Regions from separate parts of the Mycobacterium sp. 94-17 genome, predicted to be linked through region 1. Evidence: predicted binding sites of a transcription regulator. Region 1 holds the regulator's gene; the other holds the start of a gene.
The links. The regulator HspR, encoded in region 1, represses chaperone genes until heat shock. The targets are predictions, from matches to a motif close to ANNTGAGTNNNNNNNACTCANNT.
Positions count from the first base shown of each region.

Region 2: lon (endopeptidase La) is a predicted target of HspR. The motif match lies at 1,793-1,815, and genes of this name have one in related genera.

Region 1 is NZ_JAPIYN010000003.1:81,182-96,221, reverse strand. It holds gene OQ789_RS05125 (DedA family protein) at 1-594, shown strand, start outside; gene OQ789_RS05120 (3-oxoacid CoA-transferase) at 608-1,960, opposite strand; gene OQ789_RS05115 (glycoside hydrolase family 76 protein) at 1,957-3,096, opposite strand; gene OQ789_RS05110 (RNA methyltransferase) at 3,133-3,780, opposite strand; gene OQ789_RS05105 (hypothetical protein) at 3,777-4,688, opposite strand; gene pyrE (orotate phosphoribosyltransferase) at 4,980-5,519, opposite strand; gene OQ789_RS05095 (SDR family oxidoreductase) at 5,506-6,279, opposite strand; gene ttfA (trehalose monomycolate transport factor TtfA) at 6,338-7,216, opposite strand; gene clpB (ATP-dependent chaperone ClpB) at 7,359-9,905, opposite strand; gene OQ789_RS05080 (DUF3060 domain-containing protein) at 10,039-10,434, shown strand; gene OQ789_RS05075 (FAD-binding oxidoreductase) at 10,467-11,648, shown strand; gene OQ789_RS05070 (aldose 1-epimerase) at 11,651-12,541, shown strand; gene OQ789_RS05065 (heat shock protein transcriptional repressor HspR) at 12,573-12,959, opposite strand; gene dnaJ (molecular chaperone DnaJ) at 12,959-14,128, opposite strand; gene grpE (nucleotide exchange factor GrpE) at 14,169-14,825, opposite strand; gene dnaK (molecular chaperone DnaK) at 14,822-15,040, opposite strand, start outside.
Region 2 is NZ_JAPIYN010000009.1:109,030-124,069, reverse strand. It holds gene lon (endopeptidase La) at 1-1,779, opposite strand, end outside; gene OQ789_RS12940 (alpha-hydroxy acid oxidase) at 1,938-3,176, opposite strand; gene OQ789_RS12935 (DUF1810 domain-containing protein) at 3,195-3,632, shown strand; gene OQ789_RS12930 (alpha-amylase family protein) at 3,629-4,972, opposite strand; gene OQ789_RS12925 (alkyl hydroperoxide reductase) at 4,993-5,529, opposite strand; gene OQ789_RS12920 (peroxiredoxin) at 5,586-6,173, opposite strand; gene OQ789_RS12915 (hydrogen peroxide-inducible genes activator) at 6,276-7,211, shown strand; gene OQ789_RS12910 (hypothetical protein) at 7,238-7,939, shown strand; gene OQ789_RS12905 (PPOX class F420-dependent oxidoreductase) at 7,949-8,392, shown strand; gene OQ789_RS12900 (enoyl-CoA hydratase/isomerase family protein) at 8,411-9,160, shown strand; gene OQ789_RS12895 ((2Fe-2S)-binding protein) at 9,226-9,411, opposite strand; gene bfr (bacterioferritin) at 9,675-10,154, shown strand; gene OQ789_RS12885 (MDR family MFS transporter) at 10,191-12,260, shown strand; gene OQ789_RS12880 (carboxymuconolactone decarboxylase family protein) at 12,326-12,820, shown strand; gene OQ789_RS12875 (TIGR03854 family LLM class F420-dependent oxidoreductase) at 12,901-13,785, shown strand; gene OQ789_RS12870 (glutamine synthetase family protein) at 13,837-15,040, shown strand, end outside.

The sequences.
Region 1 (15,040 bases):
ATCATCGTCTTCGTCGAGACGGGGCTGCTGTTCCCGCTGCTGCCGGGCGAGTCGCTGCTGTTCACCGGTGGCCTGCTGGCCGCGCACCCGAACCCGCCGGCCAGCATCTGGGTGCTGGCCCCCGCCGTCGCCACCGTGGCGATCCTGGGCGACCAGACGGGATACTTCATCGGCCGTCGCATCGGCCCGGCGCTGTTCAAGAAGGAAGACTCGCGCTTCTTCAAGAAGCACTACGTGACCGAATCACACGCGTTCTTCGAGAAATATGGGCCGTGGGCGATCATCCTGGCCCGCTTCGCGCCGTTCGTGCGGACGTTCGTCCCGCCCGTCGCCGGGGTGTCCTACATGCGCTACCCGGTGTTCTTGGGCTTCGACATCGTAGGCGGCATCCTGTGGGGCGGCGGTGTCACGCTCGCGGGCTACTTCCTGGGCAACGTGCCGTTCGTGCACCACCACCTGCAGAAGATCCTGCTGGTTATCCTCGTCGTCTCGCTGATGCCGGCGTTCGTGGCGGCCTGGCGCAGCTACCGGGGGCGCAGGCGCGCGGCCGTCTCGCCCGACCAGGAGCCCGAGCGGCTGGCGAGCCCCGAGTAGCGCGGGCGCGGGATCAGACCGCGACGTTGAAGTCGCAGCCCGTCTTGGCGCGCACCTCTTCGACGGTGACCCCGGGCTGCAGTTCGGTGAGCACCAGCCCCTGACCCGGCTCGACGTCGAAGACGCACAGGTTGGTGATGATCATGTCGACCACGTTCTTGCCGGTGAGGGGCAGCGTGCACTGGCTGAGGATCTTCGGGCTGCCGTCTTTCGCGGTGTGGTCCATCAGCACGATCACACGCTTGACACCGGACACCAAATCCATTGCGCCGCCTGGCCCTTTGACCATCTTGCCCGGCACCATCCAGTTGGCCAGGTCGCCGTTCTCCGCGACCTCCAGCGCGCCCAGGATGGACAAGTCGATGTGGCCGCCGCGGATCATCGCGAAGGAGTCGGCGCTGCTGAAGAAGCTGGATCCGGGCAGGCTGGTGATGGTCTGCTTGCCCGCGTTGACGAGGTCGGCGTCGACGCTGTCCTCGCTCGGGTAGGCGCCGATGCCGAGCAAGCCGTTCTCCGATTGCAGCGTGACCTTGATGCCGTCGGGAATGAAGTTGGCCACCAGCGTCGGAATGCCGATGCCCAGGTTGACGTAGTAGCCGTCGCGCAATTCCCGGGCGGCGCGCCGGGCCATCTGCTCGCGGATGGGGCTGTCGCTCTTCAGCGCGGAGCCGCCGCTCGTGGTGCGGAACTCGATGCGCTTCTCGTAGCCGGTGCCCACGATGATGCGGTCGACGTAGATGCCGGGGGTGTGGATCAGGTCGGGGTCGAGCTCGCCGACCTCGACCAGCTCCTCCACCTCGGCCACGGTGACCGCGCCGCAGGTGGCGATCATCGGGTTGAAGTTGCGGGCGGTCTTGCGGTAGACGAGGTTGCCTGCCGTGTCGCCCTTCCACGCCTTCACGATCGCCACATCGGCCCGAATGCCTTCCTCCAGAACGTATTCGGTGCCGTCGAAGACCCTGGTGTCCTTGCCCTCGGCGAGCGTGGTGCCGAAGGCCGTGCGGGTGTAGAAGCCTGGGATGCCCGCCCCGCCGGCGCGCAACTTCTCCGCCAGCGTGCCCTGCGGTGTCAGCACCAGGTCCAGCTCACCGGCCAGCACCTGGCGCTCGAACTCCTTGTTCTCGCCGACGTAGGAGGCGATCACCTTCGTCACCTGCCGGCCCTTGAGCAGCAGGCCCATGCCGAAATCGTCGACGCCGGCGTTGTTTCCGACGATGGTGAGGTCCTTGATGCCGCTGTCGAGCAGCGCCTGGATCAGCTTCTCGGGGATGCCGCACAGACCGAAACCGCCCGCGGCGACGGTGATGCCGTCCCGGAGCAGGCCGTGCAGAGCCGACTCCGCGTCGGGATGGACCTTACTGCTCACAGGTTGCTCCTGACCTCGTGCGACGGCTCGGCGGAGACGTTACAGGCGGCCTCCATGAGCATCCACCCCGACAGCTGCACCGACAGGTCGCGCTCGGCCACCTCGGACTCCGTCACCGCTCCCTCGACGAACTGCGACCGTTTGCCCTCCGCCGTGGGCAGCTGCGCGTCGCGGTCCCAGAACGGGCCGAACACCGGCAGCCCGTCCACCGATTGCCGGTTGTCCCAGGCCGACTTCGCGCTGGCCAGCACGATCCGGCGGGCGGTGTCGCGGGCCAGCACATCGTCGGCCTCCCGGCCCGGCAACGCCGTGGCCACCAGCGCCAGGTACCGCGCGGTCACCCCGGCGAACAGGCCGCCGTCCCCGCCGCCCGCGCCGGCCAGCACACCCGCAGGCGCCATCTGTTCGCCGACCGCGGCCACCAGGCGATGCACCCGTCGCGCGTGCCGGGTCCTGGCCTCGGCGCCGGTGCGGGCGGCCAGTTCGGTCTCGAGGCCGAGCACCACGCCCTGGCAGTAGGTGTACTGCGCGCGGACCAGCGAGCCGGCTTTGATGCCGTCGAAGACCAGGTGCGTCTCCGGGTCGATCAGCGTCCGGTCGATCCAGTCGCCCATCTGCTCGGCGCGTTTCAGATGGTCTCCGTAGCGCGCGAGGAAGATGCCCGCGGGTCCGTTGGCCGGGGCATTGAAGAACTGGTCCTGCTTGCGCCACGGGATGCCGCCGCCGTCCTCGGGCGCCCATGCCCGGAGAAACTGGTTGGCGAGCTTGGGCAGTGCGCGCCTGCGCTCAACGCCGGCGATGCGCGCGGCGCGTTCCAGCGCCAGCGCCAGCCAGGCCATGTCGTCGTAGTAGCTGTTGGTCCACGAGAAGTTGTTGCGCAGCCGGTGCGAGCGGACCTGCCGGTTGATCGCGGTGTGCCGGTGCGGCCGCGGATCGCGCTGCTGGGCGTCGAGGAGGCAATCCAGCAGATGCGCCTGCCACCAGTAGTGCCAGGTGCCGAACCAGCGGTCGCGCCGGGTCGGCGGCCAGGCCACCACGCCCAGCTGGGTTGCGGGCAGCCCCCACAGCCGCTTCAGGTGTCGTTGCGTGACGGCGGCTTCGCAGCTGGCGGCGCGGTTGAACCAGAGCTGATCCATACCTGTCGATCCTGCCGCACGCGGTCGTGCCCGGCGTCACCAGGCGCGGGTCAGATCGGCGTGTTGCCTGACCCAGGCGTGCATGGCGATGCCGGCGGCGACGCCGGCGTTGATGCTGCGTGTCGAGCCGAACTGCGCGATCGACACCGTCAGCCCCGCACCCGTGCGGGTGTCGTCGGTGATGCCCGGTCCCTCCTGACCGAACACCAGCAGGCACTCGCGCGGTAGCACGGTCTCCTCCAGGCGCGCCGCGCCCGGCACGTTGTCCACGGCGACCACGGTCAGCCCCGCGTCCGCGGCGAAGGCCAGCAGCTCGGCGGTGCTGCCGTGGTGGCACAACCGCTGGTAGCGATCGGTCACCATGGCGCCGCGCCGATTCCACCGCCGCCGCCCCACGATGTGCACGGTGTGCACCGCGAACGCGTTGGCGGTGCGCACCACCGAACCGATGTTGGCGTCGTGACCGAAGTTCTCGATCGCCACGTGCAGGGGGTGCCGACGGCGATCGATGTCGGCGGTGATCGCTTCCCGGGTCCAGTACCGGTAGGCGTCGACCACGTTGCGAGTGTCGCCCTCGCGCAACAAGATTGGGTCATACCGCGGGTCGTCCGGCGGCTCGCCCGGCCACGGCCCGACGCCGGCGGGCGGTGTCGTCGACCATTCGGTGGGGCCCGGACCGCTCATCGCAGCGTCCACACACCGGCGTGGGTGCCGTCGATGGCCAGCGTCGCGTAGAGCAATGCGTCGTTGATCTCGCCCTGGGTGCACAGCGAGGCGTTGACGCGCACAGCGTCCAGTGAGGCGTCGGGCAGGATCAGCACCGACGAGCCGTACGCCGCGCAGGCCGGGTTCAGTCCCGGCGCGGGCAGCGTCGGCGACGCCAGCAGCATCATCGGGCCGCCACGCTTGGTGGACTCGTCGCGGTAGCGGGCCGCGACGGCGGCGACTTCCAGCCCCAGCAACATGTAGCCGTTGCCGGTGAACGCCCCGGGATCGCCCAGCTGCATCTTGGTCACCGGGGTGCCGTCGGCGCGCCAGGCCGACAGGCTGACGGTCTTGACCCCCAGGCCGCCGCTGTCGTTGGGGTTGGTCGGCAGCAGTCCGACCGGGAAGGCCACCGGGTAGGCCGACGAGCTGTCCGGGATGCGGTCGCGCGGCGAGTAGCTGAAGACACCGCGCACCTGACTCCGATCCTTCAGTGGCCCAAGGCAAACCGTGCCGGTGAGTCGGTCGCGCGTCGCGGAGAGCGGCGCGGGGACGTCGCGCGTGCCCACCTTGGCGTTGTCGCAGCTGCCCAGGCCGGTGACCTCCATGGGGTGGGCCAGCGCGCCGTAGAGCCCGAAGCGGATGTCGGCGGGTGTGGCGTGCGGGTGTTTGGCTTCGTCGGCCGAGGCCGGGCTCGCGTCGACGTCGACCAGCACGTAGTCACCGGCCCAGCGCAGATTCGACACCGACATGTTCCAGCCGAGCAGGGCCAGCGATTCGCCGATCCGCGCGCTCTGGGCACCGTAGGGGCGGGCGTGTTGGCCGGCGGACGAGCAGCCGGCCAGGCCCAGCACCAAGCAGGTTGCCACCGCGAGGAAGGCGCGCACGGCTCAGCGGCCCTCGGCCGGGGTGGGGCATTCTTGCCGCGGGGGCCTCGGGGGCCGCGGGGGCCGCGCGGGTCGCACGCGCCACACACGCCATACACGCCACGCCAGCCCCGGCCAGCAGGGGACAGCTAATTGCCCGCCTTTCCGCGACAACCCGGCCGCACTCCCGCTGCGATGCGTGTGTCGCTCAGAGTGCGTGTGTCGCTCAGAGCCGGGCACAACGACCATCGCCCGGGCCGGGGACTCCCGTGACGCATGTGACCATGGGTGCATACGAGGACTCACCGGCAACTAGCTCAGCCCCAGATCGGCCAGCTCCAGCACGCTTCTGTACAGCAGCCCTTCGGCCTCGATGGCCTCGGCCGCGCCGGTGGCACGGTCCACCACGGTGGCCACCCCCACCACATCGCCGCCGGCCTCCCGGACCGCGCGCACCGCCGTGAGCGCCGAGTTACCGGTGGTGCTGGTGTCCTCGACGACCAGTACCCGCTTACCTGAAACCTCGGAGCCTTCGATAAGACGTTGCAGCCCATGGGATTTCGCTGACTTGCGCACGACGAAGGCGTCAATCGGGCGACCCGGGGCATGCATGACCGCGGTGGCCACCGGGTCGGCCCCCAGCGTCAGGCCGCCGACCACGGCGTAGTCCCAGTCGCTGGTCAGCTCGCGCATCAGCGCGCCGATCAGCGCCGAGGCGCGGTGATGCAGTGTGGCCCGGCGCAGGTCGACGTAATAGTCGGCCTGCTTGCCGGAGGACAGGGTCACCCGCCCGTGCACCACCGACAGCCGTGCCACCAACTCCGCCAACTCTTTTCGGTCAGGTCCGACCACGGCCGCTCCCGATTCGCTTGGTGACCGCCCGCATCAGGTTGCGCGGCATCAGGCGCTCGGCCGCGATGATCGCCTTGTACTGCAGGCCCGGGATGCTGATCACCTTGCCGCGGGCGATGTCGGCCAGGCTCTCGCTGACCACGTCGTCGACCTCGAGCCACATGAACGACGGAGACTTGGCCATGTCGATCCCGGCGCGCTCGTGGAATTCGGTGCGCACATAGCCCGGGCACACGGCGTGCACGGAAACGCCGGTGCCCTGCAGGCCGACGGACAGGCCCTCGCTGAACGAGATCACCCACGCCTTGGACGCCGAGTACGTCGACCCGCGTCCGGGCACCAGCCCGGCCACGCTGGCGATGTTGACGACGGTGCCGGCGCCGGCTTCCAGCATCGCCGGCAGCGCGGCCCGGGTCAGGTGCATGACCGCGGTGACGTTGACGTCGAGCTGGGACTGCAGCAGCCCGGGATCGCTTGACCAGAAGTCGCCGGAGGTGCCGAACCCGGCGTTGTTCACCAGGACGCTCACTCCCCCGGCGAGCCGATCGCAGACCCGTTGCCGGCCCGCGGCATCGGCCAGGTCGGCGGGCAGGATCTCGATGCTGCCGGAGTGTTTCTGCAGTTCGTCGGACAGCTCGTTGAGGCGGTCCACGTCGCGGGCGACCAGGACCAGGTCATAGCCGTCGCCGGCATAGCGCCGCGCGAACCCGGCGCCTATCCCGGAGGTAGGCCCGGTGATCAGGGCTACGGGGCGGGGCATGAGCGACATCCTAGTGACGGCGGCCGAGCCGGCCTCTCAGACCACCCGGGGCGTGCCGTCAGCGCTGATAGTTGCTGGCCTGGTGGCCGTTGCGTCCGGAGGGAGGTGGGCGGCGGACGGTTTCCGAACGCCCGTCGGGTCGCCGCTGCTCGCGGTGCATCGGCTCGGCGGCGCGACGACCGGCCTGCAGGTCGGGGCCGAGCAGCCCCGCCACGTCTTGTTGGGCACGCCGGGGCGGCAGCTCGGCGCGGCCCGCCGGCGCCAGCGGTCGGCTGGGTGAGGCGTTGCGCAAACCCGACGGCGCCCCGGTCTCCTGCCCGGTCTCTTCGGGCAGCGGCGGCAGCACCCGCAGCAGGTCGTTGAACTGGCGCACGGTGCGCAGACCTTCGTCCCACTGGGTGCGGGTGCTGGTGATCGGCAAGGCGACCAGCGTCCAGTTCTGCTCGTTCCACATGATCTCGGCGCTGTCGGGGGCGGTGTGCGCGAAGGTGACCATGCGGCGGTCACAGGCCCGCCGCGCGGCATCGAGGTTGGTGGAGTAGACCATCCGCGGCCCGATCGCACCCAGCAGCCAAATGTCGCTTTCCCGTGGCTCTTTGAGTCCCTTGAGCCGCAGGTCCACCACGACGTTGGTGCCCACCTTGCGGTGCAGCGCGATGACGGTGGCGACCTCCTCGAGGTCGAAGATGTACACGGCCTCGCCGCGGATCTGACCCAGCACCACGTTCTGGGCGGCGACGTCGCCGACCGTCGACATCACCCCGCGCTTCCAGCGCTTGAGGATGTCGGCCGACTCACGCTCGTAGTCGAACCCGTGTGATCGCGCCCACGACCTACGGCGCCTGCTGCGCCCGCGCCGCCGATCGATGTCGACGTACAGCAACACCCCCGCACCGACAAAGCACAGCGCGGAGAGCGTGAACCAGAGGGGGACCATCCAACACAGGGTATCTGCTATTCGGCGGGAACACAGAATTCGACCTGGTCACAACCCAGTCACTTATTGTGCGATCATCCCGGCCGGCGCCCACCCGAGGATGCGGGTTAGACGCCGCGCCGAGACAACCACGAGACAATCATCAGCCCAGGATCAGCGAGTCGCCGTCGGGACTGACGTTCACCGGCACGGTGTCGCCGTCGTGCACGTCACCGGCCAGCAACAGCTTGGCCAGCTGGTCACCGATGGCCTGCTGCACCAGGCGACGCAACGGCCGCGCCCCGTAGACCGGGTCGAACCCGCGCTGCGCCAGCCACTGCTTGGCCGGCAGCGACACCTCCAGCTGCAGCCGTCGCTGGGCCAGCCGCTTCTGCAGCTGCGCCAACTGGATGTCGACGATCTGCACCAGCTCCCCGGGCTCGAGGCCGTGGAAGATGATCACGTCGTCGAGCCGGTTGATGAACTCGGGCTTGAACGCCGAGCGCACCGCGGCCATCACCTGCTCCTCGCTGCCGCCCGACCCCAGGTTGGACGTCAGGATCAGGATGGTGTTGCGGAAGTCGACCGTGCGGCCCTGACCGTCGGTCAGCCGGCCCTCGTCGAGCACCTGCAGCAGCACGTCGAACACGTCCGGGTGCGCCTTTTCGATCTCGTCGAACAGGATCACCGTGTAGGGACGCCGCCGCACCGCCTCGGTCAGCTGACCACCCTGGTCGTAGCCGATGTAGCCGGGGGGCGCGCCGACCAGCCGGGCCACCGAGTGCTTCTCGCCGTACTCGCTCATATCGATGCGGACCATCGCGCGCTCGTCGTCGAACAGGAAGTCGGCCAGCGCCTTGGCCAGCTCGGTCTTGCCCACGCCGGTGGGGCCCAGGAACATGAACGATCCGGTGGGCCGGTTAGGGTCGGCGACCCCGGCGCGGGAACGCCGCACGGCGTCAGACACCGCGGTCACGGCCTTGCGTTGGCCGACGACCCGCTTGCCCAGCTCCTCTTCCATCCGCAGCAGCTTGGCGGTCTCGCCTTCGAGCATCCGGCCGGCCGGGATGCCGGTCCACGCCGACACGACGTCGGCGATGTCGTCAGGCCCGACCTCTTCCTTGAGCATCACGTTCTCGCGAGCCTCGGCATGCGGCAGCGCCGCGTCCAGCTTCTTCTCCACCTCGGGAATGCGCCCGTAGCGCAGCTCGGCGGCCTTGGCCAGGTCGCCGTCGCGCTCGGCACGCTCGGACTCCCCGCGCAGCGTGTCCAGCTGTTCCTTGAGCTCGCGCACGACGTCGATGGCGCTCTTCTCGTTCTGCCAGCGGGTGGTGAGCTCGGCCAGCTTCTCCTTCTGGTCGGCCAGCTCGGAGCGCAGCTTGTCCAGCCGCTCCTTGGACGCCTCGTCCTCTTCCTTGGCCAGCGCCATCTCTTCGATCTCGAGGCGGCGCACCAGCCGCTCGACCTCGTCGATCTCGACGGGCCGGGAGTCGATCTCCATCTTCAGCCGGCTGGCGGCCTCGTCGACCAGGTCGATCGCCTTGTCGGGCAGGAACCGGGCGGTGATGTAGCGGTCGGACAGCGTCGCCGCGGCGACCAGCGCGGAGTCGGTGATGCGCACGCCGTGGTGCACCTCGTAGCGGTCCTTGAGCCCGCGCAGGATGCCGATGGTGTCTTCCACCGAGGGCTCGCCGACCAGCACCTGCTGGAAGCGGCGCTCCAGTGCGGCGTCCTTCTCGATGTACTTGCGGTACTCGTCGAGCGTGGTGGCGCCGACCAGGCGCAACTCGCCGCGGGCCAGCATCGGCTTGATCATGTTGCCGGCGTCCATGGCGCCCTCGCCGGTCGCCCCGGCGCCGACGATGGTGTGCAGCTCGTCGATGAACGTGATGATCTGGCCGGCGGAATTCTTGATGTCGTCGAGGACGGCTTTGAGCCGCTCCTCGAACTCGCCGCGGTACTTCGCGCCCGCCACCATCGACCCGAGGTCCAGGCTGATGACGGTCTTGTCGCGCAGGCTCTCCGGCACGTCGCCGGCGACGATGCGCTGGGCCAGCCCCTCCACGATCGCCGTCTTGCCGACGCCGGGCTCACCGATGAGCACCGGGTTGTTCTTGGTGCGACGGCTCAGCACCTGCACGACGCGGCGAATCTCGTTGTCGCGCCCGATGACCGGGTCGAGCTTGCCCTCGCGGGCCCGCTCGGTCAGGTCGGTGGAGTACTTCTCCAGCGCCTGATAGGTCGCCTCGGGTTCCGGGCTGGTGACCCGGCCGCTGCCGCGCACCTTGACGAACCCGTCGCGCAAGGCCTGGGGCGAGGCGCCGTGGCCGGTCAGCAGTTTGGCGACGTCCGAGTCGCCGGTGGCCAGGCCTACAAGCAGATGTTCGGTCGAGACGTACTCGTCGTTCATCTCGGTGGCCAGTTGCTGCGCGGTGGTGACGGCGGCCAGCGACTCGCGCGACAGCTGCGGTTGCGAGCTGGCGCCGCTGGCCTGCGGCAGCCGCTCCAGCATCCGCTCGGTTTCGGCGCGAATGGTGGCGGGGTCGACCCCGACGGCCTGCAGCAGCGGCACGGCGATGCCGTCCGCCTGGGTCAGCAAGGCCATCAGCAGGTGCAGCGGCCGGATCTCCGGGTTGCCGGCGGCCGAGGCCGCCTGCAGCGCCGAGGTCAGCGCCGCCTGGGTCTTGGTGGTCGGGTTGAAAGAGTCCACGACGACCTCCGTTCAGTTTTGAAAGGGTTCAGAAAAATGCTTGTCCGGTTGTTCAACGCCGTCAAGGTTGAGTCTGTTCCGCTCAACTCTACCGAGTTTTGGGCACCATGTCTTTTGGGGTACCCCCGTACGGATGACGCAGACGAGCCAGCATCCCGACCGGGCCGACGCCGCCCTCGCCGCGGCTGCGGGACTGGCGCTTGCGGGCCTGGTCGCCGTCGGCTTGCACGCCGGCCTGGCCGGCGGCCAGGCGACGGTCCCGGAGTCGGGCACGCTGCAGGTCAGCGGGACGGGGACCACGAAAACGATCCCCTGCCACCTCGGCTACCTCTCGGTGAGCGGCAAACAGAACACCCTCACCCTCACCGGCCACTGCACCAGCGTCAGCGTCTCCGGCAGCGGCAACCGCGTCACGGTCGACAGCGCCGACGCGGTAAGCGCGTCCGGCACCGGCAACAGCGTTGTCTACCACTGGGGTTCGCCCCGCGTCGTCAACACCGGCGCCGCCAACGTCGTGCGACAGGGCTGAACCCGTAGCGCCCGAGCCTAGAATCGGGGTCCGTGAGCCTGGAGGACACCGAAGCACTGCGGGTGCTGCGCGACGCGTTCGCCTCGGTCGACTCCGGCTCGGTGGGCGACTCCGGTGGGCTCGTGCACCGCTTTTACACCCAGTGGTTCGCCCTCGACGTCTCGGTGCGCGATCTGTTCCCGCCCGAAATGCGCGCCCAGCGCCTCGCTTTCGGCCATGCGCTGCACTGGGTGTACGGCGAGCTGGTGGAGCGGCGCGCGCAGGAGCCGGTGGCTTTTCTGGCCCAGCTCGGGCGCGACCATCGCAAATACGGTGTGCTGCCGCGGCATTACGAGACGCTGCGGCGCGCCCTGTTCGCGACGCTGCGCAGCCATCTGGGTCAGGCCTGGAACGACGCCGTCGACGACGCGGCCAGGCAGTCGCTGAACCTGATCACCGGGGTGATGAGCGGCGCCGCGGACGCCGACGAGGGACCCGCCTGGTGGGACGGCACCGTCATAGCGCACCGGCGGGTGTCGCGGGATCTGGCGGTTGTCCGGCTGCAGCTCGATCAGCCGTCGCACTACCACGCCGGCCAGTACGTGAACGTGCACGTGCCGCAGTGCCCGCGCCGCTGGCGCTATCTGAGCCCCGCCATTCCGGCCGATCCGGGCGGCGGGATCGAGTTTCACGTCCGCCTGGTGCCCGGCGGCCTGGTCAGCACCGCGATCGTCAACGAAACCCGCACCGGCGACCGCTGGCGGATGTCGAGCCCGCACGGCGGCCTTCGGGTCGACCGCGACGGCGGCGACGTGCTGATGGTTGCCGGCAGCACCGGCGTCGCGCCGCTGCGGGCGCTGATCATGGACCTGTCCCGGTACGCGGTCAACCCGCGGGTGCATCTGTTCTTCGGCGCCCGCTACCGCTGCGAACTCTATGATCTGCCCACCCTGTGGCAGGTCGCCTCGCACAATCCGTGGCTGTCGGTCTCGCCCGTCTCGGAGTACAACAGCGACCCGTCGTGGGCCGCGGACTACGCCGACGTCACACCGCCACGGGGCCTGCACGTGCACCAGATCGGGCGGCTGCCCGACGTGGTGACCAAGTACGGCGGCTGGGGCGACCGGCAGATCCTGGTCAGCGGCGGCCCGGCGATGGTCGCCGCCACCAAGGCCGCCTTGCTCGCCAAAGGTGCTGCGCCGGAACGCATTCAGCACGACCCGCTATGGAGGTAGCCATGAATGTCGTCACCCTGAGCGATCCTTCGTCGCAGGTAGTCGCGCAATTCGTCCCCGAGGCGGGCATGATCGGCACGTCGCTACGCGACGCCGGCGTGGAGTTGCTGGGCCAGCGCCGCGGCCTGGACGCCTACATCACCGACGGCAAGACGATGGGCATCCCGATTCTGTATCCGTGGGCAAACCGGTTGGGCGACAACACCTATACCGCCCAGGGTGTCACCGTGACCCTGACGCCGGGAGAAAGCGGTGTGCGCGCCGACCCCAACGGGCTGCCCATTCATGGCGTGTTGGCCGCCTACCCCGGCTGGCGGGTGACCGCCCAGACCGGCAACGAGCTGACCGCCCAGGTGGATTTCGGCGCCGATCCCCGATTGCTGGCCGGCTTCCCGTATCCGCACGTGCTGACGGTGACGGCCCGGCTCAGCGACCGGGCGCTGACGGTTATGACCACGGTCAGCCCGACGAGCGACCGTGCGGTGCCGCTGTGCTTCGGGTTTCACCCCTATCTGCGACTGCCCGATACTGCGCGCGCCGATTGGGTGATAGAGACACCGCCGTTGCGGCATCTGCGCCTCGACGACAAAGGGCTGCCCGCCGGCGACTCGCAGCTGCAGCCGGACCGCCAAGAGGCGTTGCGCGACAAAGCTTTCGACGACGCCTACGACCAGGTGGACGACGGTGCAGCGTTCGCGGTGTCCGGCGGCGGGCGCCGTATCGAGGTGCACTTCGAGCGCGGCTATCCGGCTGCGCAGATTTTCGCGCCGCCGGCCGAGGATCTGATCTGTTTCGAGCCGATGGCGGCGCCGACCGACGCGCTGCGCCGGGGCGGCTATCGATGTGCGCCGCCGGGCGAGCCGGCGGTGGCGCAATTCTGCATCCGGGTCTGAGCAGCGTCACGAAAACGCCTGGATCGCAATATCATCGGCGGTTATTACGGGGCTGCCACACCACCACGGCGGTGCTCTTGGGCACCACCGCCACATCGCGGCGCTGGCCGGCGCGCATCGTCGCGATTTCCTCGGCCATTTCTTTCAGCCGCGACTGCAGGGCCTCGACCTGATTTGTCAGTTCGATGATCCGCTTGATGCCGGCGAGGTTGACTCCCTCGGCCTGAGAGAGCCGTTGCACCTCGCGCAGCAGGTCGACGTCGCGTTCCGAATACCGCCGTCCCCCACCGGATGTCCGGCTCGGGCTGACCAGGCCGAGACGGTCGTAGGTGCGCAATGTCTGGGCGTGCATGCCCGCCAGCTCGGCGGCCACCGAGATCAGGAAGGTTCGGGCCTCCTCTTTGCGGTTCTTGGCCATCAGCGGTTACCCGCCCATCCCGCCCGGGGGTCGAAGCCGCTGGCGCGCTCGGCGGCGGCGTATGCCTCCAGCGCCTCCTGGGCCGCGCCCTCCAAATTGGAGGGTACGGCCACCTTTACGGTCACCAGCAGGTCGCCGTTACCGCCGCTGCGCTTGGGCACACCACGCCCGCGCACCCGCAGGATCCGGCCGTCGGCGGTGCCCTTGGGCACCCGGACACCGACCTTGCCATCCAGCGTGGGCACCGAAATGGTTGAGCCCAAGGCCAACTCGGTGAAGCTGACCGGAACGGTCACCGTGAGATCGTCGCCGTCACGTCCGAACACCTTGTCCGGGCGCACATGGACCGTCACGTACAGGTCACCCGACGGCGCACCGCGCAACCCCGCCTCGCCCTGCCCGGGCAGCCGGATTCGTTGTCCGTCCTCGACGCCCGGCGGGATCCGCACGTTGATGGTGCGGGTGCGGGTGGTGACGCCGGTGCCCTTGCACTCGTCGCAGGGGTGCTCGATGATCGAGCCGCTGCCCCGGCAATCGGTGCACGGTTCGGAGAACCCGAAGGCGCCCTGGTTGCGGTTGATCACGCCGGAGCCGTTGCAGGTGGGACACACCTTCGGGCTGGTGCCCGGCCGCGCGCCACTGCCGTGGCAGTTGGTGCACGGCGCCGGGCTGGTCAGCCGCAGCGGCATCGCCACGCCCTTGGCCGCCTCGACGAAATCCAGCTGGGTTTCGGTCTCGAGGTCGTTGCCGCGCCGCGGCCGGCTGGGACGGGCACTCGCACCCCGCCCGAACAACCCGCCGAACAGGTCGCCGATGTTGGCGCCGCCGGTGCGGCCCGCGGCGTCGAACAGGTCGTTGAGGTTGAACTCGGCGCCGTCGCCGCCGACGTTGAAGCCGCCGAACCCGCCGCCGTCGAACCGGCGCCCGCCAAAGCCGCCGCCGGCGAACAGCCTTCGGGTTTCGTCGTACTCGTTGCGCTTGGCCTCGTCGGACAACACGCTGTAGGCCTCGGAGACCGCCTTGAACCGTTCGGCTCCGGCCGGGTTCTTGTCCGGATGCAGATCCGAGGCCAGCTTGCGGTAGGCCGTCTTGATGTCTTTCTGGCTGGCGTCAGAGGAGACGCCCAGCTCCTTATAGAAGTCCTTCTCGACCCACTCACGCTGGGCCACGTCGCGTCACCCCCTCACCTGGTTGTGCTGATTGTGTGGTCTATTCACCGGATGTGCCGGCGTTATCGTCCGATTCGGCCGGCCGGGTCTCCCCGGCCGCCGTGACGGACTCATCGACAACGGCCGCTTGCCCGCCCTCGTCGCCGACCGTATCGACCACGCCGACCAGAGCGTGGCGCAACACTTGGTCGCCCAGCTTGTAGCCCTGCCGCATGACGGTCCCGATCACCGGCCGGGAGCCTTCGGAGCCAGAGCCTTCATGCTGGACGGCCTCGTGCAACACCGGGTCGAAATCCTCGCCCTCGTCGCCGAACGCCGCCAGGCCGAGGCCGGTCAGCGCGCCCTCCAGCTTGTCGGCCACCGACTTCAGCGGCCCGGACTCCAGGTCGCCGTGCTTGCGTGCCCGCTCGAGATCGTCGAGCACGCCCAGCAATTGGCTGACGACGGCCGCCTTGGCCCGGTCGGCCGCGGCCTGCTGGTCGCGCAGCGCCCGCTTGCGATAGTTGGCGAAGTCGGCCTGCACCCGTTGCAGATCACCGAGCAGCTCCGCGGCCTTGCCGGCCTCTTCGGCGTTCTCCGCGGCCGGCGCCCCTCCCGGCGTGTCGCCGGGAGGGGCCTGCCGTACTTCACCGGTCTCGGGATCGATTCGCCGCTTGTCGGTGACCGTCACCTGTTCCTGCGGTTTGCTTTCCGTCACTTGGACTCCCGGTCGTCGTCGACCACCTCCGCGTCCACGACGTCGTCAGCGGATCCCGCGGACCCGGACGCGCCGTCGGCCGCGCCTGCGGCCTGCTCGCCTGCGGCCTGGGTGGCCTCGTAGATCGCCTGTCCGAGCGCCTGCGATTCCTGGCCCAGCTTCTCCATCGCCGCCTTGATCGCGGTGATGTCGGTGCCGTCCAGGGCCGTCTTGGC
Region 2 (15,040 bases), on a different contig from region 1:
GACGGCCAGGCCGGTGGCCACCCCGGGCACCGCGGTGCGTTCGGCCGACTCGGGAGTGAACCGGGGACGACCCAAGTACCCGACCAGATCGGGCTCGTCGATCGTCACCGGATCCTGCGCGATCTTGGTGGTCACCTTGCGCAGCGCCTTGGCCAGCAGCCGCTCCAACTGCCGAACCCCCGGCTCTCGGGTGTAGTCGGCGGCGATCTTGCGCAGCGCGGCGTCGGTGACCGTGACCTCGTCGTCGCCCAGCGCCGCGCGCTCGCGCTGCCTCGGCAGCAGGTAGTCGCGGGCGATGGCCACCTTGTCGTCCTCGGTGTAGCCGTCGATGGTCACCAGCTCCATGCGGTCCAGCAACGCCGACGGGATGTTCTCGATCACGTTGGCGGTGGCCAGGAACATCACATCGGACAGGTCCAGGTCCATATCCAGGTAGTGGTCGCGGAACGTGTGGTTCTGCGCCGGGTCGAGCACCTCCAGCAGCGCCGCACTCGGGTCGCCGCGATAGTCGGAGCCGACCTTGTCGATCTCATCAAGCAGCACAACGGGATTCATCGATCCCGCTTCACCGATCGCACGCACGATCCGGCCCGGCAACGCACCCACATAGGTGCGCCGGTGCCCGCGGATCTCGGCCTCGTCGCGCACACCGCCCAGAGCGACGCGCACGAACTTGCGGCCCAGCGCGCGGGCCACGCTCTCACCCAGCGAGGTCTTGCCCACGCCCGGCGGACCGGCCAGCACCATCACCGCGCCGGAGCCCCGGCCGCCGACGACCTGCAGGCTGCGCTGGGCGCGGCGGGCCCGCACGGCCAGATACTCGACGATGCGGTCCTTCACGTCGTCCAGACCGTGGTGGTCGGCGTCCAGGATCTCCCGGGCGGCGCCCAGGTCCGTCGAGTCCTCCGTCCGCACGTTCCATGGCAACTCCAGCACGGTGTCCAGCCAGGTGCGGATCCACCCGCTTTCCGGGCTCTGGTCGCCGGCGCGTTCCAGTTTGCCGACCTCGCGCAGCGCGGCCTCGCGCACCTTCTCGGGCAGTTCGGCGGCCTCGACCCGGGCCCGATAGTCGTCAGACCCGTCGGGTTCACCCTCGCCCAGTTCCTTGCGGATGGCAGCGAGCTGTTGGCGCAGCAGGAACTCCTTCTGCGTCTTCTCCATGCCGTCGCGCACGTCCTCGGCGATCTTGTCGTTGACCTCGACCTCGGCCAAATGCGCGCCGGTCCAGTCGATCAGCACGCGCAACCGTTCGGCGACATCGACGGTCTCCAGCAGCCGGCGCTTCTGCACATCGGTCAGATAGGACGCGTAGCCGGACGTGTCCGCCAGGGCGGACGGGTCGGTCAGGCTGTTGACGTAGTCGACGATCTGCCACGCCTCGCGGCGCTGCAGCATGGCCAGCAGCAGCTTCTTGTACTCGGCCGTCAGCGCTTTGATTTCGTCGGTCGTCTCGGTCTCGGGGACCTCGGTCACCTCGACCCACAGCGCCGCGCCGGGTCCGGACGCTCCGGCGCCGATCTGGGCCCGCCGCTCGCCGCGCACCACCGCGGCCGTGCCGCCCCCGGCGATACGCCCGACCTGCAGGATTTTCGCGATGACGCCGTGCGACGGGTAGCGGTCCTCGAGGCGCGGAGCGATCAACAGCTGCCCGGATTCGCTCGCCTGAGCGGCGTCGATCGCCGCGCGGGCGGCGTCGTCCAGGGCGATCGGCACCACCATCCCCGGCAGCACGATGGTGTCGGTGACAAACAGCACCGGCACAGACTTGGCTTCAGCCATCAAGTCCTCCAAAAGTTGAGTCTGATGCGCTTAACCCACCCGGGCGCCGCTTTGTTCCCGGGATACCCGGGTTAGCCGAGTGTGCGGCCAGCTTCACATTGGGCCACGAGTGTGCGGCGAGCGTCACACTCGTGACGAACGGCGCTGTTGAGCGCGCGTCATGAATCGATGGGCGCCAGCCGCTGCAGCTGCGTGACGTGCCGGGGCGACAGCTCTTCGAGACAGGTGACGCCGAGCAGCGCCATGGTGCGCAGGATCCCGCCGGCGAGGACGTCGATGGCGCGGCTCACCCCGGCCTCCCCGCCGGCCATCAGGCCGTACAGGTACGCCCGCCCGACGAGCGTGCAGCGGGCCCCCAGCGCTATCGCGGCGACGATGTCGGCGCCCGACATGATGCCGGTGTCGACCAGGATCTCGGTGTGCTTCCCGAGCTCGCGCGCGACAGTGGGCAGCAGATGAAAGGGCACCGGGGCCCGGTCTAGTTGGCGCCCACCATGATTGGACAACACGATGCCGTCGACACCGCGGTCGACGACGGCGCGCGCATCCTCGAGCGTCTGGATCCCCTTCACCACCAGCTTCCCGGGCCACTGCGCCTTGATCCACTCCAGGTCGTCGAAGGTGAGGCTGGGATCGAACATCGTGCTCAGGTACTCGGCGACAGTGCCCGGCCAGCGATCCAGCGACGCGAATGCCAGCGGCTCGGTGGTCAGCAGGTCGAACCACCATTTCGGGTGCGGCACGGCGTCGAGCACGGTGCGCAGCGTCAGGGTCGGCGGGATCGTCATGCCGTTGCGGTTGTCGCGGAGCCGGGCACCGGAGACCGGAACGTCGACGGTGGCCAGCAAGGTGTCGAAGCCCGCGGCGGCGGCGCGCCGCACCAGCGCCATCGAGCGCTCGCGATCCCGCCACATGTAGAGCTGGAACCACTTGCGGCCCTGGGGAACGGCGGCAACCAGGTCTTCGATCGCGCAGGTGCCCAGGGTGGACAGAGAGAACGGGATGCCCGCCTTGGCCGCCGCCTGCGCGCCGGCGATCTCGCCTTCGGTGTGCATCAACCGAGTGAAGCCGGTGGGGGCGATTCCGAACGGCAGGGCCACCGGCTGGCCCAGCACGTTCCAGCCCGCGGTGACATTGCTGACGTCACGCAGGATCGTCGGATGAAACTCGATGTCGCGGAACGCTTGTCGCGCGCGTGCGATGGACAGCTCGTCTTCGGCGGCGCCGTCGGTGTAGTCGAACGCCGCCCTGGGGGTGCGGCGCTTGGCGATGGCGCGCAGATCCTCGATGCTGTGGGCCGCGTCGAGGCGGCGCTGAGTCGCGTTGAACCGGGGCCGCTTGAAGTGCATCAGCGGTGCGAGATCGCGGACTTTGGGCACTCGCCGTCGAACTGCCATGTATGCAACCGTAGTCATATGCAATCGGCAGGCGACCCCTTCGATCTCAAACGTTTTGTGCAGGCGCAGGAACCGGTGTACGCCGATGTCGTCGACGAACTGCGCGCCGGACGCAAGCGCAGCCACTGGATATGGTTCGTCTTTCCGCAGCTGCGCGGGCTGGGCGGCAGCGCCATGGCGGCCCGTTTCGGCATCGACTCGCTCGACGAAGCCGCCGCATATCTGCAGCACGAGCTCCTGGGCCCGCGGCTGCGTGAGTGCGCGCGGCTGGTCACCGCGGTGCAGGGGCGATCGGTCGGCCAGATCTTCGGCTCGCCGGACGATCTCAAGCTGTGCTCGTCGATGACGCTGTTCGCCCGCGCCACCGAGGACAACCAGGACTTCATCGCGGTGCTGGACAAGTACTACGACGGCCGCCAGGACCCGCTGACGTTGCAGCGGCTGACGACGCCTTAGGCCGGGCTCAGGATCCGCCAGCCCCCGGCCTCGACGGTGACCGTGTCGACGACGTGCTGCGGCGGGGCCGCCGATCCGCCGATCACCACTGCGCGGGCGGTGCCCAGCTCCGGCAGCGAGACACGCAGTGGCTCGTCGTCGATGTTGAGCACCACCAGCAGGGCATCGTCGCCGTTGCGCGTCTCGTACACGTAATGCCGGTTTTGCAGCAGCCGTGCGGTGGTGACTGCCGCGTGCAGCCACGGGTAGCGGCGCCGCAGGCCGATCAGATACTGGTGCAGCCGCCAGGTCTCGACGCCGGCGTCGTCGAGTGACACTGGGGGAGAACCGAACTCGGGTCGTACCGCGTCGTCGCCGCCGTACCGTTCTTCCTTGACGCCCCGGAACCCCAGCTCGTCGCCGGCGTACACGCTGGGCACCCCGCCGACAGTCAGCAGCAGCACCAGCGCATGGGCCACGCGCTCGGGCGCGCCCAGTCGGCTGGCGATGCGGGTGACGTCGTGGTTGCCGACGAACGTCAGCGGCGCGAAGGCGGTCAAGAAGTCGTTGTGGCGCTGCAGCGCCCAATCCAGTTCGAAGAAGTTGCCGTCGTTGAGGCTGCTCCAGATCGCCTTCCACAGCTCGTACTGCGTGGCGGAGTCGAAGGTGGCCTCCCGAACGACCGCGGCGTAGTCGCCGTGGATGAGTTCGCCGACGAACCAGGCGTCCGGGTGACGTTCCCGTACCCTGGGCAAGGTCACGGCCCAGAAGCGTTGCGGCACTGCGTAAGCCGCATCGAGGCGCCAGCCGTCGGCGCCGCGCCCCAACCAGTGCGCCATCACGTCGACGACGTAGTCGGCGACCTCGGGGTTGTCGTGGTTGAGGGTGATCAGCCCGGAGTGTCCTTCGAAGGTGTCGAAGCGGCCGCGACGTCCACGAAACCAGCGCGCGGCGGCGTCGTCATGGGCCGCGTCGCGGTAGCGTGCAAAATCCTGCCCGACGTGATTGAACACCCCGTCGAGCAGGACCCGCAGCCCGCGGCGATGCGCCTCGGCCACGAGGTGGTCGAAGTCGGCGTCGTCACCCAGCCGGGGATCGATGCGGTAGTGGTCGGTCGTGTCGTAACCGTGTGTGCGCGAGGCGAATACCGGACCCAGCGCAATGCCCGATGCCCCGAGTTCGATGGCATGCTCGAGCCAGTCGACGAGCCGCCGCAACCGGTGCTCATCCGGTTGCGGCGGCTCGTGCGACTGCTGCTCGTCGGGGTCGGCCGTGGGGAATGCTCCCACGAACCCCAGCGGGTAGACCTGCCACCAGATCGCGTGCCGAACCCAGGCGGGTTCGGTCACGGCGCTATTCACGGCGCTGGTCACCAAGGCGTTCAGCCGACGGTTGCCAGCGCCTGGGAGGCGATGAGCGCTTGTGCCACACCGGAAATGATCGCCGCGGCCTTCAGCGCCTCCTGGATGGTTTCCCGGCTGACCCCGGCTTCACGCAACGTGTGCTCGTGAGCGGCCACGCAGTCGGGACATCCGTTGATCGACGAGACCGCGAATGACCACAGCTCGAAATTCGCCTTCTCGACACCGGGGTTGGCGATGATGTTCATCCGCAGCCCCGCGCGCAGGTCGTCGTACTTCCCGTCCAAAAAGCCACGGCCACGGTAGAACACGTTGTTCATGCCCATGATCGACGCGGCCCCGAGGGCCGCGTTGTACGCGTCGGCGGACAGGACGTCGGCCGCCTCGGCGCCAATCTCGGCGAGCACCTGCGTGTTCCGGGTCGCCGCGGCGCCCGCCAGCAGGGTGCCCCACAGCTGCTCCTCGTTGAGCTCGGTCGTGCGCGTGATCGAGCCGAGGTTGAGCTTGAGGTCCTTGGCGTACTCCGGCAGCGCTTCTTTGAGGTTTTCTACGCTCATCTCGCCTCCTTGTCAGACCTTATGCGATGTCAGACCTTATGCGATCAGGCCCGGAATCAGGCCGACTGCTTGAGCAGTTCGGCGGCGTCCAGCGTGGGATCGCCCTTGCGCCAGTTGCACGCGCACAACTCGTCGGACTGCAGTGCGTCCAGGACGCGCAGCACTTCCTCGACGTTGCGGCCCACGGAACCCGCGGTGACCGAGACGAACTGGATCTCGTTGTTCGGGTCGACGAGGAAGGTCGCTCGGTCCGCCACGCCGTCCGCGTTGAGCACACCGGTACCCAAGCTCAGCTCCCGCTTGATGTCCGAGAGCATCGGGAAGGGCAGCTTCTTCAGGTCCTCGTGCTGTGCACGCCAATTGAAGTGCACGAACTCGCTGTCGATCGACACGCCTAGCACCTGCGCGTCGCGATCTTCGAATTCGTCGTTGAGCTTGCCGAAGGCGGCAATCTCGGTCGGGCACACGAAGGTGAAGTCCTTCGGCCAGAAGAACACCACGCGCCACTTACCCGCGTGGTCCTCGTTGGTGATTGTGGTGAAGTAGTCCCCAGGCTGCTTGGCGTCGACCTTGGACAGATCGCCCGCGATCAGCGCAGTGAGCTCGTAGGCGGGGAACTGGTCGCCGATGGTCAGCAGAGGCATATCGCTCCTTGTCTGGATTCGTTCAAGATTAGGATTTCTTCCACCATGGTGCCGTGCGACCGAGTTGAAGTAAAGGTGATATTTCCCACTAGACTTATCGGTATGTCCGATAAGAGTTATCAACCGACCATCGCCGGCCTGCGCGCCTTCGTCGCGGTTGCCGAGAAGCGTCAATTCAGCAGTGCAGCAACCCTTCTCGGGGTAAGCCAGTCAACGTTGTCGCAGGCGCTGGCGGCGTTGGAAGCCGGGTTGGGCACCCAGCTGGTGGAACGCTCTACCCGGCGCGTCTTTTTGACAACGGAGGGCAGGCAACTGCTGTCGCGCGCCCAGGCCGTCGTCGAAGCGGCGGACGCGTTCAGCGCCGCGGCCGCAGGTTCGTCCGACCCGCTGCGGGCCGGTATGCGGCTGGGTCTGATACCCACGGTGGCGCCCTATGTGCTGCCGACGGTGCTGGCCGGCGTTGCCGAGCAACTGCCGGAGCTGAAGCTGCGGGTGACCGAAGACCAGACCGAACGGCTATTGGCGGTGTTGCGGGAGGGCGCGCTGGACGCGGCCCTGATCGCCCTGCCCGCCGAGGGGTCCGGCCTCACCGCGATCCCGATCTATGACGAGGATTTCGTACTGGTCCTGCCTCCGGACCATCCGTTGGCAGGCAAGCGCCGGGTGCCGGCCACCGCCCTGGCCGACCTGCCGCTGCTGTTGCTGGATGAGGGCCACTGCCTGCGCGACCAGGCACTCGACGTCTGCCATAAGGCGGGTGTGCGAGCGGAGCTGGCCAATACCCGGGCGGCGTCGCTGGCCACCGCCGTGCAATGCGTGACCGGTGGCCTGGGCGTCACGCTCATTCCACAGAGCGCGGTTCCGGTCGAGGCCTCCCGAAGCCGCCTGGGCCTCGCGCAGTTCGCCGCACCCCGCCCGGGCAGGCGGATCGGTTTGGTTTTCCGATCGTCGAGCGGGCGCGACGAGTCCTACCGCCGGCTGGCCGGGCTCATCGGCGAATTGATCAGCAGCCAGCACCCGGTACGGCTGGTGAAGTAACCGCGCGCCGACTGTAGGTTCTGCGTATGGAGAAGGTCATCGCCGTGCTGAGGCGTGCCGAGCCGGATGACGCGTGGTGCGCCCGGCAACGCGGCCACGTCGCCGACGCGTTGCTGCAACTGGGCGTCGCCGGGCTGCAGATGAACGTTCGTGACAGCGCCGTGCGTCATTCGCTGATGACACTGACGACGTTGGATCCGCCGGTGGCCGCGGTGGTGAGCATGTGGACGCAGCAATGCTACGGCGACCAGACGACTGCGGCACTCAGATTTCTCGCCCAGGAATGTGAGCAGCTGGCCGCGTACCTGGTGACCGAATCGGTCCCACTGAGCGCCCCCGCCGTCGAGTCCGCTGCTCGCACACCGGGTTTGGCCAACATCGCACTGCTGCGCCGGCCCGACGGCATGGATCAGCCAACCTGGCTGAACCGTTGGCAGCGTGACCACACGTCGGTAGCCATCGAAACGCAGTCGACGTTCGGTTACACCCAGAATTGGGTGGTGCGCGCGCTCACCCCGGATGCACCGGGAATCTCCGGCATCGTCGAGGAGTTGTTCCCGCAGGAGGCCATCACCGACCTCAAGGCTTTCTTCGGAGCCACCGATGACGACGACCTACAGGACCGATTGGGCCGAATGGTCGCCAGCACAACTGCATTCGGTGCCAACGAGAACATCGACACCGTGCCAACCAGCCGGTACGTATTCGAGACACCGTTCCGGGATTGAGGACCGCTCATGACAACACTCGACGAGGCAGTCGCGCTGGCCAAGGGAGAAAGCGGCCTGGCGGTGATATCGACCGTTCGCGCCGACGGGACGGTGCAGGCTTCGCTGGTCAACGTGGGCTTGCTGGCGCACCCTTCGAATGGCGACCAAGTGCTCGGCTTTACCACGTACGGGAGAGTCAAGCTGGCCAACCTGCGTGCCCGGCCGCAGCTGGCGGTGACTCTCCGCAACGGATGGCAGTGGGCGACCGTCGAGGGCCGCGCCGAACTGGTCGGCCCAGACGATGAGCAGCCCTGGCTGACCGAAGCGGATCAGCTGCGGTTGCTGCTCCGCGAGGTGTTCACCGCCGCGGGCGGCACCCACGACAACTGGGACGAGTACGACCGGGTGATGGCTTCCGAGCGGCGCGCCGTGGCGCTGATCGCCCCAACCCGCGTCTACAGCAACGGCTAGCCTCGTTAGGCTGCTGGCGTGACGCTGCAGATCGATGACGAAAAGCGGGTGCGCACCCTCACGCTGAATCGGCCCGAGGCGCTCAACGCGTTCAACGAGGCCCTCTACGACGCCACGGCCGAGGCGCTGCTCGCCGCCGCCGACGATCCCGAGGTGGCCGTCGTGCTGCTCACCGGCGCGGGTCGCGGCTTCAGCGCCGGCACCGATCTGGCCGAGATGCAGGCCCGGATCACCGACCCCGGCTTCACCCCGGGTAAGCACGGCTTCACCGGACTCATCAACGCGCTCAGCGCGTTTCCCAAGCCGCTGATCTGCGCGGTGAACGGCGTCGGCGTCGGAATCGGCGCCACCATCCTCGGCTACGCCGATCTTGCGTTCATGTCGTCGACCGCCCGCCTGAAATGCCCGTTCACCAGCTTGGGCGTGGCGCCCGAAGCGGCTTCGTCATACCTGCTGCCCCAGCTGGTGGGCCGGCAGAACGCGGCCTGGCTGTTGATGTCGTCGGAGTGGGTCGGCGCCGACGAGGCGTTGCGCATGGGCCTGGTCTGGCGCGTCTGCGAACCCGACGAGCTGTTGGCAGAGGCCCGCCGCCACGCCGAAATCCTTGCCTCCCGGCCTATCTCGAGCCTGATGGCGGTCAAGCACACGATGATGGAGCCGGTCCGCCCGGAGATCGTGGCCGCCACCGCACGGGAAAACGCGCACTTCGCCGAGCTCATGGGCGCGCAGGCCAATGCGGATGCCCTGGCCGCCTTCAACAAAAGCTGACGCGACGAAAACTGACTCAACGAAAACTGACGCGACAAAGCTGATAACAAGCGCTGACGCGGGAGCTAAGCGGACTGCGCCGTCTCCAACTCCGCCGACGCGGCGAGGATGGCACGCAACGTGCGCCGGCAGCGGCCGCAGTCACCGCCGGCCCCGCACGCGGCGGCGATCTCTTTGGAGGTCGACGCGCCCTGCGCGACGACATCGCTCACGGTCTGGGTGGTGGCCCCGACACACAGGCACACGTACATCAGCGCACCTCCCGCACGTCGGCATCCCTTCGTCGAAAACCCGGCCCACTTGTTAGCGGAGTCTAACCTAAGTTCGTTAGCGAAGTCTAACCTAATTAAGGGTCTGCTTACCCTCTTCAGCCGCCAGTGAGCGCAGCCAAACCTTGCTAGAACAATGCCCGCGGGCGTGGCAAAGTGCTGCTAGAGCCCGGGTTTGTGCGCTCCAGCCCAGCGCACCCCCCGCGGCCACACAAGACAAGCCGCTCACACCACGAGGAGTGCCCATGCAAGGCGATCCAGAAGTTTTGCGGCTGCTCAATGAGCAGTTGACCAGCGAGCTCACCGCGATCAACCAATACTTCCTGCACTCCAAGATGCAGGACAACTGGGGATTCACCGAGTTGGCTGAGCACACCCGGGCCGAGTCGTTCGACGAGATGCGACACGCCGAGGCGATCACCGACCGCATCCTGCTGCTCGACGGGCTGCCGAACTACCAGCGCCTTTTCTCCCTGCGCATCGGGCAGACGCTGCGCGAGCAGTTCGAGGCCGACCTGGCGATCGAATACGAGGTGATGGATCGGCTCAAGCCGGCGATCATCCTGTGCCGGGAGAAGCAGGACTCCACCACCGCGACCCTGTTCGAAAGCATCGTGGCCGACGAGGAAAAGCACATCGACTACCTCGAGACACAGCTCGAGTTGATGGACAAGTTGGGCGTGGAGCTGTACTCGGCGCAGTGTGTGTCGCGTCCACCCAGCTGAGCGGGCCGCGGGCGAAATAGGTAACGTCGGCGGAGTATGACGGGCTCGAGAGCACCGACCCAAACTCCGCCGTCGTCCGGCCCACCGGCCAGTGGCGAGCTGATCACCCCACAACGGCGCAACCTGATCTTCATCGCCATCGTGCTCGGCATGCTGCTCGCCGCGCTGGATCAGACCATCGTCGCGACCGCGTTGCCGACCATCGTCGCCGATCTGCGCGATGCCGGCCACCAGTCCTGGGTCGTCACCAGCTATCTGCTGGCGTCCACCGTTGTCACCGCGCTGGTCGGCAAGCTGGGCGACGTGTTGGGCCGCAAACGCGTATTCCAAACCGCCATAATCTTTTTCGTTATCGGCTCGATACTGTGCGGACTGGCGCAGTCGATGGCCATGCTGGTGGGCGCGCGTGCCCTGCAGGGCATCGGCGGTGGGGCGATCACCGTCACGGCCAGCGCGCTGATCGGCGAGGTCGTTCCACTGCGGGAGCGCGGCCGATACCAGGGCATCCTGGGTGCGGTCTTCGGCGTCACCACCGTCATCGGTCCGTTGCTCGGCGGGTACTTCACCGATTACCTGACCTGGCGATGGGCATTCTGGGTCAATGTGCCCATCTCGGTGGTCGTCATTTTCGTTGCGGCAGCGACGATTCCCGCACTGGCCGCCGCCGCCCGGCCGGCCATCGACTACGCAGGCATCACGTTCGTCGGCCTCGGCGCCGCGGGCCTGACGCTGGCCACCAGTTGGGGCGGCACGCTCGACCCGTGGGGGTCGCCGACGATCATCGGCCTGTTCGTCGGCGCCGCCGTGGCGCTGGGCGTGTTCGTGGCGGTGGAACGTCGCGCCGCCGAACCGATCCTGCCCATCCGGCTGTTCACCAACCCGGTGTTCACCGTGTGCTGCGTGCTGTCCTTCGTGGTGGGCTTCGCGATGCTGGGCGCGATGACGTTCCTGCCGACCTACATGCAATACGTCAACGGGGTTTCGGCGACCACCTCGGGACTGCGCACGCTGCCCATGGTGCTCGGGATGCTGGTCACCTCGACCGGCAGCGGCACCATCGTCGGCCGGACCGGCCGCTACAAGATCTTCCCGGTGGCCGGTACCGCGCTGATGGCGCTGGCGTTTGTGTTGATGTCGCGGATGGAGCCGTCCACGTCCGCGCTGATCCAGTCGCTGTATCTGGTGATCCTGGGCGCCGGCATCGGCCTGTCCATGCAGGTGCTGATCCTGATCGTGCAGAACACGTCGAACTTCGAAGATCTCGGTGTGGCCACATCGGGCGTGACATTCTTTCGGACCATCGGAAGTTCGTTCGGCGCAGCCATTTTCGGCTCATTGTTCGTGAACTTCCTGGACCGCCGGATTGGTCCGGCGGTGGCGGCGAGCGGCATGCCGCCCAGCGCGGTCGGCTCACCCGGCGCCCTGCACCGCCAGCCTCATGACGTGGCGGCGCCCATCGTGGCGGCCTACGCGGAGTCGCTCACCCAGGTGTTCTTCTGGGCGGCGCCGGTCGCCGTGCTCGGCTTCGTGCTGGCACTGTTCCTGCGCGAAGTCCCGCTGCGCGACATCCACGACAGCACAGTCGATCTCGGCAATGCTTTCGGAATGCCGACCACCGAGACGCCGGATCAGATGCTGGAGAACGCGATCGCGCGGATGCTGCGCGGGGAGACCGGTATGCGGTTGCGCAGCATCGCGATGCGGCCCGATTGCCGGCTCGACGTCGCCGGGCTGTGGGGAGTTCTGCGGATCAATCGCTACACGCAGATGTACCGGACCGCCCGGCTCACCGACATCGCCGACTACCTCCGGGTGCCGTTCGAGGTTCTCGAACCCGTTTTCGCGCGCCTGGTGTCCACGGGATATGTGCAGCGCGACGGCGAGCGGATGTGGCTCACCCCGGCCGGGGACCAACAAGTCGGCTACGTGCACTCCCTGCTGCTGGCGTGGCTGGTCGACAAGCTTGCCCGGTCGCCGGGCTTCGAGGGCCGCCCCGATCGCCGCGCGGTGGAGGCCGCGCTGGACCGCGTCGCGCATCGCGTTCTGGCCCAACGCGATTGGCACGACGAGCAACCCACCATGGCGATCCCGGCCGCCGCTCGCTGACCCGCGCCATCAGGGATTGGCCGACATCCGCTCAGGGCGACTCGGCGCGGGCGTACCATCGCGCCATGAGCCGAATCGGAACATTTGCTGACGACGACCTGGCCGGCTGGTTCGCGAAGTCTCCGGACATCGGCGGCGCGCTCGGCGGCTTCAGCCAGGCGGTCTACACCAAGAATCGGTTGCCGTTGCGCACCCGCGAGCTGGCCCGCGCCGTCATCGCCCACCGCAACGAGTGCGTCGTCTGCGTCAACACCCGTGACGAGGACGGACCCGCCGCAGGCGTCGACGAGGAGCTATACGACCACGTCCACGAGTGGCGCACCTGGCCCGGCTACAGCGAGCAGGAACGCCTTGCCGCCGAGTTCGCGGACCGCTTCGCCACTGAGCACACCGCGCTGCGCGACGACGAAGACTTCTGGCGCCGGGCACACGAGCAGTTCTCCGACGAATTGCTGGCCGACCTGGCCCTGTCCTGCGCGCTGTGGGTTGGCATGGGTCGGGTGCTGCGGACCCTCGACATCGGACAGGCCTGCAAGCTCACCATCCCCAGCCGCGCCTAGTCACCTGACGTCCGCGGGCAACAAACGGCGCCGCCGCCGGGTTGCGCTGGTACGCGACGACGGGCTGGGAGGGTGAGGACGTGAAGATTCGTTTCGGCGTCGGCCTGGGCGCCGACACCGCGCCGGGCCGGCTGGCCGCCATCGTCGATCACCTCGAGGCCGGCGGCGTGGACTCGCTGTGGTTTTCCGAACTGGTGTACTCCCCGGCGGTCGATCCGGTGGTCGGCATGGCGTATGCGCTCGCGCGGACCACTCGGTTGAAGGTGGGCACATCAGTGGCCGTGCTGCCGGGCCGGCATCCGGTGCTGGTGGCCAAACAGCTGGCGTCGCTGGCGGCGATCGCGCCCAAGCGGGTTCTTCCCGTCTTCGGTCTGCGCTCGGCAATCCCGGCCGAGCGCGAGGTTTTCGTGGTGCCCGACGGCGAACGCGCGGCGGTGTTCGACGAGTCGCTGCGGCTGCTGCGGGCGGCGCTGGTCGAGGAGTCGGCGACGTTCGCCGGCCGGCATTTCAGCGTCACCGGCGTGGCCGTCGCGCCGAAACCGACACCGCCGCTAGATATTTGGGTGGGCGGTTCGGCGCAGGCGGCGTTTCGGCGCATCGGCGCGCTGGCCGACGGCTGGCTGGGCAGCTTCCTCACCCCGGCCGAGGCCCGGGCCGGGCGCGAGGCGATCGAGCGGGCCGCCGAGCACGCCGGCCGCAGCATCGAACCCGACCACTTCGGCATCTCGCTGGGCGTGGCAGACGGTGCCGAAGTGCCCGCGGAGTACGCCGCGGCGATCCGCCGGCGTCGCCCGGACCGCGACCCCGGCGAGCTGATCGCCGCGGGCTGGGATCAGCTGCACCGACAGCTCGACGCCTACATCGACGCGGGGCTGACGAAATTCGTGATTCGTCCGGTGGGCGGCGGACCGATGGACGGCTTCGTCGATCGGTTCGTCACCGAACTCGTCGGCCGCCAGAACTAACGGCCGGCGTTTGCCTCCCAGGGGTAGCTCGAGGTGGGGAGAATGGCTGCCATGACCGGCACACCCCTCGCCGCCGCGGCCATCGCCCAGCTGGAGGCCGAGGGTGTCGACACCGTCATCGGGACCGTGGTGAATCCCGCCGGGCTCACGTTGGCCAAGACCGTGCCGATCCGGCAGACCAACACGTTCGCCGATCCCGGCTTGGGAGCCAGCCCGTCCTGGCACGCGTTCGCCATCGACCAGACCGGCATCGCCTTCACCGCCGAGACGGGCGTGGTGGGGGACCAACGTCTTCGCATCGATCTGTCCGCATTGCGCATCGTGGGCGACGGCCTGGCGTGGGCGCCCGCAACGTTTTTCTCGCAGCACGGCGCGCCGGTTGCCACCTGCAGCCGCGCCACGTTGCGGCGGGTCGAGGCCGCGCTCACCGAAGCCGGCATCGAGGCGTCGATCGGACACGAGATCGAATTTGTTCTGGTCGGCCCCGACGGCGGCAGGCTGCCGTCGACGTTGTGGGCGCAGTACGGTCTGGCCGGCGTGCTGGAGCACGAGGCATTCGTGCGCGACGTGATCGGCTCGGCGACGGGCGCGGGCGTCGGGGTCGAACAGATTCACCCCGAGTACGGCGCCAACCAGTTCGAGATCTCGCTGTCGCCGCAGTCCCCGGTGACCGCGGCCGATCAGCTGATCCTGATGCGGCTCGTCATCGCCCGCGCCGCCCGCCGGCACGGGATGCGCATCAGCCTGTCACCCGCACCCTTCGCCGGCGGCGTCGGATCCGGTGCACACCAGCATTTTTCGCTGGCGATGCCCGACGGGCCCCTGTTCTCGGACGGACCCGCGGCCCGGGGCATGACGGCGGCGGGGGAGAGCGCGATCGCCGGCGTGGTCCGCGGCCTGCCGGAGGCGCAAGGCATATTGTGCGGGTCGATCGTCTCCGGCCTGCGGATGCGTCCCGGCAACTGGGCCGGCGCCTACGCGTGCTGGGGAACCGAAAACCGCGAGGCCGCAGTGCGATTCGTTGCCGGCGGACCGGGAAGCCCACGCGGCGGCAACGCCGAGGTGAAGATCGTCGACCCGTCGGCGAACCCATACCTGGCCTCGGCGGCCATCCTCGGCCTCGCTCTGGACGGGATCACGTGCCAGGCGGCCCTGCCGCCGGAGACCACGGTCGACCCGGCCGTCCTGTCCGAAGCCGACCGTGAGCGTGACGGCATCGTGCGCCTGACCGACACGCAGGCCGAAGCGATTGCGG